One region of the Paenibacillus sp. A14 genome, then DNA from elsewhere that is predicted to be linked to it. Evidence: riboswitches for the same ligand, from Rfam matches in the RefSeq annotation. Region 1 holds a riboswitch; each other region holds the start of a gene.
The links. Region 1 has a riboswitch for cobalamin ahead of metE (5-methyltetrahydropteroyltriglutamate--homocysteine S-methyltransferase). Riboswitches for the same ligand answer to the same signal wherever they lie in the genome.

Region 2: another riboswitch for cobalamin. It lies ahead of V4U88_RS13285 (ABC transporter substrate-binding protein); the one in region 1 lies ahead of metE (5-methyltetrahydropteroyltriglutamate--homocysteine S-methyltransferase).
Region 3: another riboswitch for cobalamin. It lies ahead of V4U88_RS18955 (anaerobic ribonucleoside triphosphate reductase); the one in region 1 lies ahead of metE (5-methyltetrahydropteroyltriglutamate--homocysteine S-methyltransferase).

The regions. Positions count from the first base shown of each region.
Region 1 covers NZ_JBAGJD010000003.1:141,491-145,766, reverse strand. Annotated here, with positions in the region: gene V4U88_RS08615 (multicopper oxidase domain-containing protein) at 1-742, opposite strand, end outside; gene V4U88_RS08610 (helix-turn-helix transcriptional regulator) at 1,048-1,410, shown strand; cobalamin riboswitch at 1,494-1,692, shown strand; gene metE (5-methyltetrahydropteroyltriglutamate--homocysteine S-methyltransferase) at 1,845-4,139, shown strand; gene V4U88_RS08600 (FMN-dependent NADH-azoreductase) at 4,250-4,276, shown strand, end outside.
Region 2 covers NZ_JBAGJD010000004.1:397,559-401,834, forward strand. Annotated here, with positions in the region: gene V4U88_RS13275 (TIGR03915 family putative DNA repair protein) at 1-127, shown strand, start outside; gene V4U88_RS13280 (TRM11 family SAM-dependent methyltransferase) at 239-1,189, shown strand; cobalamin riboswitch at 1,314-1,519, shown strand; gene V4U88_RS13285 (ABC transporter substrate-binding protein) at 1,716-2,729, shown strand; gene V4U88_RS13290 (FecCD family ABC transporter permease) at 2,726-3,772, shown strand; gene V4U88_RS13295 (ABC transporter ATP-binding protein) at 3,769-4,276, shown strand, end outside.
Region 3 covers NZ_JBAGJD010000007.1:160,058-164,333, forward strand. Annotated here, with positions in the region: gene V4U88_RS18950 (MTH1187 family thiamine-binding protein) at 1-207, opposite strand, end outside; cobalamin riboswitch at 703-945, shown strand; gene V4U88_RS18955 (anaerobic ribonucleoside triphosphate reductase) at 1,178-3,118, shown strand; gene nrdG (anaerobic ribonucleoside-triphosphate reductase activating protein) at 3,115-3,645, shown strand; gene V4U88_RS18965 (ribonucleoside-diphosphate reductase subunit alpha) at 3,846-4,276, shown strand, end outside.

The DNA of each region.
Region 1 (4,276 bases):
GAAACGAGGAAACCTCGTTCGGTCCGGAGTTGGAGACGTACAGTCGGACCCGGTCGCCGACCTTGGCCAGCAGCGGATGATTTTTCAAGGAAAAATCATCTCCGTTGAACACCACATATTCCGGTTCCTCATGCAGAAAAGCCTCTTCGTCATGCTCCCTGTACCATTCGCTTTGGACGAGCGTATATTCCTTATCGATCAGCGAATCCGTCGCATAACCGTTTTTCGGCTCCACGATGATAAGGCCATGCATTCCGTTAGCGACGTGCATCAGAACGGGGCTTGTGCCGCAGTGGTACATAAACACCCCCGGCGTCGCCGCAGTATAGGTGAAGCTGCCCTTTTCATTCGGCATCACATCGATAAATTTCTTGCTGGGAGCCGCATGCACCGCGTGAAAATCCATCGAGTGGGGCATATTGGGGTCCAAATTCGACAAAGTGAACTGCAGCATATCCCCCTCTTTGACCCGGAGGACGGGACCCGGAACAGTGCCGTTGAAGGTCCAGGCGTTATATTCGACGCCTTCGGAAATCTCCACATTCGATACTTGGGCGGTGAGTTCGATATGAACGACCTGACCGTCGCGGCGGACCACCGGCTCGACCGGAGGCTGATCGAGAGTCTTTGCTTCCTGGGCGGGTTCGGCCTCTCGAACGGGCTGAGCGGAACCCGAAAACCAAACGGTCAACAGCACGAGGAGACTGGCCAGGACGAAAAAAGCGGGCTTTAGAAACTTCATGGATCGATTCCTCCTCTTATCCGATAAGTCAAGGGTACAAGGGAATTGAACACTCAATTGTGATATAAATCACATAAGTAAAAATAGTTCATTTGGCTACGACCAAAACCTTAATTATGCAATTTCAATATATGAAAAATTCACAATAGAAAAAGCATTTTGCGCGTACCCAGATCCTCACAATTTTAAGTTAAGACCACCGTATCTTGTTCTTTTACCAATCCAGTAAAACAGGGGAAGATGGTCCGGTTGTACAAATTTTAGACTTCAGTTATATTGATCTATAAGAAACAGGGGGGACGGCTATGGCATTTATGCTTGCGCAGCGGGCTTATCTGAAGCTATTTCTGATCACGAAAGTGGAACAGCGCAGGGGTTACGGCTATCAAATGCTGGAGGAATTGAAAGAAGAGTTCAAGCCGTTCGGCTACGTACCGCCGCAGAGCGAAATCTACCGGGCCCTCCACGAACTGGTGCAGGAAGGGATTCTATACAGGACCAAGCATTTGAAAGGCAATGACCCCAGCGTCGATTTCCAAGAGATCGTGCTGTACCATTTTACCGACGATGGAGCGGAAAAAGCCAAACTCTACAAAAAGCAGGTCAAAGCGGATCTTGACCGCTGCATCGGCATGCTGAACAAAGCGGTAGCGGATAACTTTAATTAATTTTAGTTGAAACTAGTAGATCCCGATAAGATTACTGTTGAATTATCCGGCGACATCCGTTAGTATTGAGTTCATACTTAAAACTGCATAATGTGGGAAGAGGTGCTTCAGCCGCGGCTGAAGCTTAAAAGGGAAGTCCGGTGAAACGCCGGCGCGGTCCCGCCACTGTAACGGAGGAGCCGTCATGCGAGAAATGGCCACTGATGTCGAAAGACACTGGGAAGGCAGCGTGATCGGCGATGACTCCGAAGCCAGGAGACCTGCCTTTTCCGGCAACACTGCTGTACCTACGGGAGATAGGGAGGTGTTAGAGATTCGATCCATCGGACAATTATACGAAGGTCTTCTTTAGCATTGCCTAAAGAGGGCCTTTTTGATTTCTTGCCGCATTTATTGCTATTTTCGAAAGACATATGTTGAGGAGGCTTATAATTATGGGTAAAATATCGAGCGGAAATTTGGGTTTCCCCAGAATCGGCAAACAGCGGGAATGGAAAAAAGCGATCGAAGCGTACTGGAGCGGAAAATTGGAGGAGGCGGAGCTTCACCGCCAGTTAGCCGAAATTCGCAGCGAACATTGGAAATTGCAAAAGGGGAAAGGGATCGATTGGATTCCGGTGGGGGATTTTTCCTACTATGATCAGGTTTTGGATACGGCCGTAATGTTCGGACTTGTGCCCGAACGCTTTGAATACAGCGGCGGACCTGTTCCGCTCGAAACATACTACGCGGTGGCCAGAGGCAGCAAAACCGCTGCTGCCAGCGAAATGACCAAATGGTTTAACACGAACTACCATTACATCGTCCCCGAGCTGGGAAACAGGGAGCCGGAGCTTACGGCGAATCTCCCGCTCCAAGCCTACCGTGAAGCCAAAGAGAAGCTGGGAATCGCCGGCAAGCCGGTCGTTCTCGGATTATATTCTTTTCTGAAGCTGTCCAAAGGCGCGTCCGGAAGTCTTCGGGAATGGAGCCAAAAGCTTTTGCCTTTGTACGTCACCGTTTTGCGCGAACTGGACCAGGAAGGTGCGGCATGGATTCAAGTCGATGAACCGGCGCTCGTTACTTTCGTATCGGATGAGGATTTGGCGCTGCTTCAGGAAATCTATAGTGCGATTTCGGCAGAGCTGCCGCAAGCCGGGATCTTGCTGCAAACGTATTTCGATGCCGTCGAACGGTACGAGGAGATTATTGCACTGCCGGTTCGCGGGATTGGCCTGGATTTCGTGCATGGGCGGGAAGGCAACTTGCAAGCCCTTCGGCAACACGGTTTCCCGGCCGGCAAGACGTTGGCTGCGGGAGTGGTGGACGGCCGCAACATTTGGCGGTCCGATCTGCCCGCGGTCCAGGATTTCATCGGCGAGATTGCGGGGCTGCTGTCTGCGGATTCCGATCTGATTGTCCAGCCTTCCTGCAGCCTGCTGCATGTGCCGGTTTCGGCCCAGGGAGAGGAGGGATTGCCGGAGGTGCTCAAGGATGCCCTGGCCTTCGCGGAAGAGAAGCTGGATGAAGTCGCGGCGTTGCATCAGGCGCTGCAAGGCGAAACCCCGGCCCTGCTGGCGGAAAGCCGTCAGGCCCTGGAACGCTTGAACGCGGACCCGTCGCGCAGCCGCAAAAACGTCCAGGAGGCGGTTCGAAGCATCGCGGAGCAGCCTTCCGAACGGATTAGTCCGTTTGAGGTACGTCGGGGGGAGCAGCAGCGCGTGTGGAACCTGCCGCTTCTTCCGACAACGACGATCGGAAGCTTTCCGCAAACCGCCGAAGTTCGTGCGGCCCGTCAAAAATGGCGCAAAGGCGAATGGACGGCCGAACGGTATGACGAATTCATTCGCGAAGAGATCCGCACCTGGATCGACATCCAGGAGGAAATCGGCCTGGACGTGCTGGTTCACGGCGAATTTGAGCGGACGGATATGGTTGAGTTTTTCGGGGAAAAGCTGCCTGGCTTTGCGTTCACCAAAGGAGGATGGGTCCAATCGTACGGCACCCGCTGCGTGAAGCCTCCGCTCATTTATGGCGACGTGGAATTCGATCGCCCGATGACGGTGAAGGAGACGGCTTTTGCCCAGTCCTTGACGAAGAAACCGGTCAAAGGCATGTTGACGGGTCCGGTGACGGTATTAAATTGGTCGTTTGTCCGCAGCGACTTGCCGCGGGAGACTGTAACCTACCAAATCGCCTTGGCGCTGCGTAAAGAAGTAGAGGCGTTGGAAGAAGCGGGCATAACGATGATTCAGGTTGACGAGCCTGCGCTGCGGGAAGGGTTCCCGCTAAAGCCGGCTGACCGTGAGGCCTATATCGATTGGGCGGTCAAGGCCTTCAAAATCACGACATCCTCGGTCCGTGACACTACGCAAATTCATACGCATATGTGTTATTGCGAGTTCCACGACATGATCGATGCGATTCGGGATCTGGATGCCGACGTGATCTCGATCGAGACGTCACGCAGCCACGGGGAGCTGATCCAGAGCTTCGAGGAGAATACGTATCCGCTCGGCATCGGGCTCGGCGTGTATGATATCCACAGTCCGCGGGTGCCTGCCGAAGAGGAAATGATGGCGATGGTCCGCAGGGCGCTGCAAGTCCTCGATCCGGAGCTGTTCTGGATCAATCCGGACTGCGGACTGAAAACCCGCGGGCGGGAAGAAACCGTCGCCGCTCTAAAAAATATGGTTTCGGCCGCCAAGCGCAGCCGGGAAGCGATCGGTTCGTCCGTTTCCGCCAAATAAATAGGGTTTGGCAAACAACATTTGACATAGTGGATATTCCTTTGTTACTATACTAAATATAGTACGAGAATATTAGTTAGCTAAAATAAACTTTTTGGAGGAAAACCGCTATGTCACATGTTTTGTTTATTAAAGCC
Region 2 (4,276 bases), on a different contig from region 1:
GGCGGTCCGGGAAAGAAGCAATCCCCGGGCCCGGCTTTCCCATATGCCCAAACGTTATTGGACCCAGTTAACCGAGATGCAGCAGAGCGATCTTTCTTCAGGTCCCTTCCCGAAACGTCTTCGTTAAGCCCCGTTCTTCTGCTACAATGGTTCAGTGAATGCTTAGAATACCTAAGTCTTTTTGCTTGACCGAAAATGATCGGCTCTAAGCGAGGCAAAGTAAGAAGGAGACGGGAACGTGGACTTGAACGAGAAGCCCGATAGCTATATCTACCCCTACGCGTGTCATGAGAACGAGAGCGAACTATGCAGGCTTGAGCTTCACAGTTTGTTCGGATATGCCCCCAGAGCTCATTTTTTTATGGAAAGCGGAACTGCCATCGGAGCAAATCGGAGTCCTTTTATTTCCATGGAAATGAAAGTGCTGGGAAGATGCGGCTCCCTCGAGGGGATTCTCACTCTTGCGGAGAAGATCGACTTAAAGGGAAAGACTTTTAAAGTGAAATATATTAAAAACGGAGTCCCTTGCAGCTATGAGGACCAGCGTCAGTTGGAGAGAACAGTGGGAGCCCGGATCCGGGGCAGGGCGGAGATGCGGCAGCCGGATATCCTGTTCGGTCTTTTACACGACGGGGAATCATGGAGGCTAGGAGTCTGTCATCCCACGGACCCTATTTGGCAGAGACACAAACATAAGCCCCGGAATTATTCGACAGGGCTTTCCGCGGCTATGGCCCGGAGCCTGGTTAATATCGCGGTCCCCGCCACGGCCGGAATACGGGCGATCGATCCCTGCTGCGGGATGGGCAACGTTCTGATCGAAGCCCTTTCCATGGGGATCGAGATTGTGGGACGGGATCTTAATCCGCTCGCTATTCGCGGAGCGAGGGTAAATCTGGCTCATTTCGGGTACCGGCACGAAGAACTTGTCAGTATCGGTGATATGAATGAAATTGACGGGCATTTTGACGCGGCGATTTTAGATATGCCTTACAATCTATGCTCCGTTCTTCCTCTGGAAGAGAAGCGGGCGATGCTATCAAGCCTGCGCCGGTTCAGCGACATTTCGGTGGTCGTATCCACGGAAGAGCTGGAACCCGAGTTGGAGCGGGCGGGTTTTCAAATTCAGGGCTTCGCCAAAGTAACGAAGGGGGCTTTTGTGCGAAGCATCTGGGTATGCCATAGCTGATTGAGGGCTTATCACGAGCCAGCTGAATACTTGGACGAACCGCACAGCGGAGTCGCTCTTTCGTATTGTAAGTTTACGGCTTTTCCCCTATAATCCAAAAGAGATAGATCGCCTGGATTCAAGCGAATAAGAAGTACCCGTCGGTCCCGAAGCCCGCTTGTTTTGCGAGCCCAGGGTTAAAAGGGAAGCCGGTGAAAGTCCGGCACGGTCCCGCCACTGTATACAGGGACGCGCCCAAGCATGCCACTGTCTTACGCCACAGTACGACGGGAAGGCGGGCGTTCGTCGGTACCTGGAAGTCAGGAGACCTGCCCACGGGAATGTTAGACGGTCCTTCGAGGAAAGGATGACGTTCTGCTTAGAGGACGGACCCGAGCGTTCCGGCACAGGAACATGACGGCTCCGCTATAACTTTGTAGACGTAACCCATCCGCAGGATGGGTTTTTCTTCATGAAGAGACATCAAGTTTCGCTTTATGTCAGGCAGACCAGTCAAGAACTACAGAACACAGAAGGAGCGAAAGAGATGAAAAAGTGGACCAAGATCTGGGGGATCTGGCTTCTGGCCATTCTGTTGCTCGTCACCGCAGGCTGCGGGGCGAACGGTAAAAATTCCGCGGAGAACGGCAATGGCGGACAAGCTCAGCAGCAACAGGAAACGCCAAAGGATACGTCGAACGCAACGGACCAAGAGAGTCCGAAAACGACTTATCCGCTTACGGTAAAAGACGGGTACGGCAGCGAATTTACGTTCGAATCGGCGCCGCAGCGCATCGTGTCTCTGGCACCGTCGGAAACCGAAGGGCTGTTCGCTTTGGGGCTGGACGAGCAGATTGTCGGCGTTTCCGACAATGACGATTATCCGGAAGCCGTAAAAGACAAGCCGAGAATGGGCGGCTTCCAGGTTAATGTGGAAGCGGTCGTTGCGGCTCAGCCGGATCTGGTGCTGGCGGGGAACCTGGTTGGCGAGGATACGGTGAAGAGTCTGACGGATCTCGGTTTGAAAGTGTTCCGTTCCAACGCGAAAACGATGGAAGAGGTCATGGCGAACATCCGGTTGGTCGGGCAAATTACAGACCGTCAGAAGGAAGCCGGCGAGGTAACCGGCCAAATGCAGGCCGAACTGGATAAGGTAAAAGAAGCGGTGGGCAAGCTGCCGGCCGATCAGAAGAAAAAGGTCTATATCGAGTTCTCGCCAGGATGGACGGTCGGTAAGGGCGAATTTATGGATGAAATGATTACGCTGGCCGGCGGGGAAAATGTCGCTTCCGATATTAACGGCTGGAGCGAAATCAACGAAGAAAACATTATCAAGGCGAATCCGGATGTTATTCTTTACGCCAAAAGCGTCGTTGACGAGAACAACCGGACGCTCGCCGATATCATCAAGAGCCGTGGAGGCTGGGATAAGATCACCGCGGTTAAGGAAGGCCGCATTATCGGATTGGACGACAATTTGTTGAGCCGACCCGGTCCACGCGTGACCAAAGGGCTTATTGATGTGGCCAACGCGATTTATCCGGATTTGATTAAGCCGTGAGGACCAAACTGGCAGGCTACGGATTTATAGGCCTCGGGCTGCTGATTCTTACCCTGCTGGTCTGTGTGGGATTCGGCTCCGTCAAAATGCCGATCCTCGAGATCGCGAAGATCCTGCTGCATCGCCTTCCGGGCATCGGCCATTGGATCGAGCCGACCTGGAATACGGCTTCGGAGCAGATCGTCATGCAAGTCCGGCTGCCCCGCGTGCTCCTCGGCCTGCTGGTCGGGGCGTCCCTGGCGGTTGCGGGTGCGGCGTTTCAGGGCGTGCTGCGCAATCCGCTTGCCGAGCCGTTTACCCTCGGGGTTTCCTCCGGTTCTGCTGTGGGCGCGGCGGTATTGATTTTTTTCGGGTGGCAGTTTTCGATCATCGGGGTGTTTACCCTCCCGGTCGTCGCTTTTCTGACCGGGGCGGCTACGCTATGGATCGTCATGTGGCTGGCCCGGGAGAACGGCAAAATCCCGATCGAAAATCTGATCCTGTCAGGTGTGGTCATGCAGTCCTTCCTGGGTGCCGTCGTCTCGTTCCTGACGGCGATGTCCAAGGAGACCGTGAACCAGATCATGTACTGGACCATGGGGAGCTTGAGTCTGCGGGGATGGTCCTATACGGCCATCCTGCTTCCGTATCTGGCGCTGGGAGGATTGTTTCTCTGGAGCAGGGCGCGTTCGTTGAACCTGTTTGCCTTGGGGGAGCGGGAAGCGGCCCATTCCGGGCTAAACGTGGAATCGACCAAGCTGATCATTCTCCTCGTCGCTACGCTAATGACGGCTGCGGCGGTTTCCGTATCGGGGGTCATCGGGTTTGTCGGCCTCGTCGTGCCGCACATGATCCGGTTGATCACCGGACCCGACTATCGCCTGATTATCCCGCTCTCTGCGATCGGAGGCGGTATTTTCATGATGTGGAGCGATTTGGCGGCCCGTTCGTTGCTTGCGCCCACGGAAATCCCGCTCGGAATCGTAACGGCTTTTGTCGGAGCGCCGTTTTTTGCTTATCTGCTGTATCGTAAAAAAAGAGCAAGGGAGAAGGAGCTGTCATGATCCAGGTTAAGAAGGTCACCAAGTGCTACGGGAAATTCAAAGCCTTGCAGGACATTGACTGGAGCATTGCCCCGGGGGAGTTTTGGGGCGTGATCGGCCCGAACGGCAGCGGGAAAAGCACCCTGCTCAGCTTGCTTTCCGGCGTCGAAGCGCCCGATCGGGGGGAGATCTCCTTGGCCGGGCGCTCTTTGTCCTCCTACGGCCGAAAAGATCTGTCCCGGAAGCTGGCCGTGCTGCAGCAGGACGGGCTTCCTCCTATCGCATATACGGTCCGTGAAGTTATAGAGATGGGCCGGTTTGCTTTTCAGGATTGGCGTGGCCGGGAAAAACAGGGCGGCGCGGAGGAATTGCTTGAACGGATCATGAGGAGATTGGAGCTGGCCGATCTGGCGCATCGGCCGCTCAGCAGTCTGAGCGGCGGGCAAAGGCAGCGGGCCGCTCTCGCCAAAGTGATGGCCCAGCAGCCGGAGGTCGTTTTACTCGATGAGCCCACGACCTACCTGG
Region 3 (4,276 bases), on a different contig from region 1:
GGCCCCGGATTGAAACGGAGCCTCATGGATCGCCCGAATCGCCGTAAAAATTCGATCGAGCGGCCCCTCGATAATCGTACTCATCGAAGTCAGGGTGCATTGGACTCCTTCCTGCTTTTCAAGTACCCGCTGCAGCTCGGCAACATATGAACTCAGACTGGTGGAACCTGTACCGATCGGAATGACCGTAACTTCCGCGATCGCCATGTGACAACCTCCCGTTGTTCCGCTAACCGGATTTTTTATTTATTGTAACAAGTTCGGGACCCGGAATTCAATCGGTAAAGGTCGAAAGGTCCGTCGCTTGTGATAAAGACTCGCTCTGCGGTGGGCAATCGAACCTCCGATTTTATCTAACGCAAACTATAACCGCTATTTGCGCCAAAACGGCCGGTCTCCATTTTTATCGGACACAGTAGCGGCTATTATTTCCGTTACGCGTTAGTGCACCTCCACCCGAAACAACCCACCGCAAGCAGACAACGGACTCCCCTCCGCCCCCGCTTACTCCCCTCCCAAACTAGCAAACGCTTACCTCATCATCGCCACAATCTTGCCTCAAAATCTACTATTTTTTTTCGTCCCCGATTCCCCGCATCCTGATTGCTTTCGACTGTTTTTCAGCTGTTTTTCAAATTCAAATTCTGTTATCCGCCCGTTTACAAACACAATATATTGGGTTATTATGATACAGCATCAACCAAATATAGTGTACAGACGGGTGAACCGGCACAAGCACGATGCCGGGGCTTAATAGGGAAGTGCGGTGCAAATCCGCTGCGGTCCCGCCACTGTAACCGGAAGCTTTATAGAGAGTGCGATCCCCCGGGTCTCACTAGCTATAGATCAGCATCCTCCGGCATATGCCACTGCAGACGCCATTGTCCGCGGGAAGGAGCCGGAAGGTCCGGAAGCCAGGAGACCTGCCCGTCTGGATGGCACCCGAGTAGCCCTGCGAGGTACAGGCCAAGGTGTCCGCTTGCCGCCATACATATAAGTCATTCTGGCGCGCCGCAAAGGCGACGTGCTGTTTTCAAAGAGCGCAACCGGGCATTTTCGACCTCTTTGGGGGTGGAAATGCTTTTTTATTTCTAATTGTGAATCGGAAGGAGATTTTATCATGGCACTGCTCAACCATTTCACTACAAATACAAATAAAGGTACCTCCAAGGAACAAATGCTGGATGAAGTTATTAATCTGGGCGAGGAAATCGTATCCAGCTCCAATTTGGAAGTCCTGCGCGAAAACGCCAATTTGAACGGGGAAAGCTTCTCGGGCAAAATGAGCAAGTTCGGCAGCGAATACGCCAAATGGTACGCCAACCATTTCGTGATGCCTGCGCGGCTCGTTCAAGCGATCCAAGATAATGTGGTCTATGTGCACGACCTCGATCAATACGCCATCGGCACGACGAACTGCATTTTTATCCCGTTTGCCAAACTGCTCCGCGAGGGCTTCAATACCGGCAACGGCAGTGTCAGACCGCCGAATTCGATCATGACGGCGATGGCGCTCGTCGCGATTATTTTCCAGTCGCAGCAAAACAGCCAATACGGCGGCGTCTCCGCCAACATGCTCGATTTTGACCTGGCCCCTTATGTGGCCAAGTCCTTCGCCAAATACTTCCGCAAAGGGCTGGATTATTTGGAAGAAGGCGATCCGGCCGCCGACCTCGGCGGTGAGGTGACCATGAGCCGCAGCGATCTCCGGGAGCGGTTCCCGAAATCTTTCCGATACGCGTTAAAAGAAACCGAAACCGAAACGCTCCAGGGCGCGGAAAGTCTGATCCACAATCTCAATACGATGTCGAGCCGCGCGGGCGGGCAAATCCCGTTCACCAGCATCAACTACGGCACCTGCACTTCGCCGGAAGGCCAGCTCGTTATCCGTTCGCTGCTGTCCGCGACAATGCGGGGACTCGGCAGCGGGGAGACGCCGATTTTTCCGATCCAAATCTTCAAGTGTAAACAGGGCATCAACCAGAATCCGGGCGAACCGAATTACGAGCTGTTCCTGATGGCGGCCGAATGCTCGGCCAAGCGGCTCTATCCGAACTTCGCCAATCTGGACGCACCGCTGAATCTGATGCATTACGATCCGCAGAATCCGGATACCGAATTCGCCACTATGGGCTGCCGCACGCGCGTGCTGAGCGACCGGTTCGGCCGGAACCGCCTGTCCGGCAAAGGTAATCTTTCCTTTAATACGCTGAATCTCGTCAAGCTCGGACTGGAGCACGGGATCGCGCTGGGCCGGCGGAAGGAAGCCGATGAGCGCGGATTCTACCGGGAGCTGGACCACTACCTGGACATTGCTCTGGAAGGCCTGCTGCACCGCTTCCAGATCCAGTCCGCCCAAAAAGCCAAAGCCTCGGACTTTATGATGCGTGAAGGGGTATGGGAAGGCGGCGAACAGCTCGGTCCGGATGACGCGGTCGGAGAACTGCTGAAGCACGGCAGCCTTTCCCTCGGCTTCATCGGTCTTGCGGAGTGCATGAAGGCGATGTACGGCAAGCACCATGGCGAGGATGAAGCGGTCTACAAAAAAGCTTACGATTTGATCGCCTACATGCGCGACTACTGCGACCGGATGAGTGAGGTTCACAACCTGAACATCACCCTGTTCGCCACCCCGGCGGAGGGGCTGTCCGGGAAGTTCACGAAACGCGACCGCGCCTTTTACGGTACTGTGCCGGGCGTTGTGGAACGCGAGTATTATACGAACTCCTTCCACATTCCGGTGTATTACAAACTCAGCGCCGCCAAAAAAATCGAGCTCGAAGCGCAGTTCCACAACCTGTGCAATGCCGGAGCGATCTCCTATATCGAATTGAACGGCAACGCCCGCAGCAATCCGGCGGCGTTCCTGAAGATCGTCCAATACGCGCTTTCGCAGCAGGTCAGCTATTTCAGCATCAACCATCCGATCGACCGCTGCTCCGCCTGCGGTTTTGAAGGGATTATCGGCGCGAACTGCCCTTCCTGCGGCAGTCACGAGAACGATGTCCATATCCGCCGCCTGCGCCGCGTCACCGGCTATTTGACCGGCGACTTCCAAACCCGCTTTAACGCGGCCAAACAGGCGGAGGTCCGGGACCGGGTCAAGCACGACGCATGAACATCTGCGGCTACTACCCGGAATCCATCAATGAAGGCGAAGGCCTCCGCGCCGCCATCTTTATCAGCGGCTGCCGCCATTACTGCAAAGGCTGCTTCAGCGCAGCCACCTGGAACTTCAATTACGGCGAGCCGCTGACGCCCGAACGGGAGACGGAGATCATCGCCGATATTGCAAACAACCCGCTGCTGAGCGGGGTAAGCCTTCTGGGCGGGGATCCGTTTTTCTCCGCGACGGAAGTCGGCGCGTTTGTCGACCGTCTCCGCGGGGAAGCCGGCCCGGTCCCGATCTGGATTTATAGCGGCTATACCTATGAGGAATTGACCTCGCCGGAGCACGCGGAGGCCGGGTCGCCCGAATTCCGCCTGCTGGAACGCTGCCAGGTGTTGGTAGACGGGCGCTTTGTCGAGGAACTGCGCGACCCCTCCCTGTTATACCGGGGCAGCTCAAACCAGAGACTGATCGACATTCCGCAAAGTCTTGCTTCCGGAAAAGCGGTGCTCTGGGAACCAACTTTCTCTTTCTAGCTTATTAAGTTTCTAGTATAATTTATGGTCTGTGATGATTTTTATAGACCTTTTCAAAATAGTGCCAACGGCGTCCTTTCCAGGGCGCCCCTTTTCTCCTGAATATTTTCAATTTTAGAATTAAAATTTGTAGATTTAATGCCTGACGGAGAGATCCGATCCGGGCAACAACCCATGCTCAGAAAGCGAGGAATTTACTCATGCCACTGCTCGTAAATAAACCCAACAACCGCCAGCTCGCGTTTGACAGCGAACGCCTGGGCGTCTACGCCGACCGCATTCTGCACGGACTACATACCTTGGACAAGGAGCGTCTTTTGCGCGGCGTCAACGCCAAACTGAGACGCGACGAAGTCACCGGCGAAGAAATCAGCAACGCGTTCACCATGTCGGCGCTCGAACTTGTGACAAAAGAAGAGCCGGAGTGGAAATTCGCAGCCGCCCGCGCGCTGCTGACCTCGCTCTACAAAAAAGCGGCCGTCAACCGCCGCTATAAAGCGTATCCGGAAGAGCCATACGGATCGTTCCATCACCTGATCGTCGAGCTGTGCAAAACCGGCATCTACCGCGAGGAGCTGTTGGAGTGCTACACCAAAGAGCAAATTGAGGAACTGGGCGAGACGATCGACCC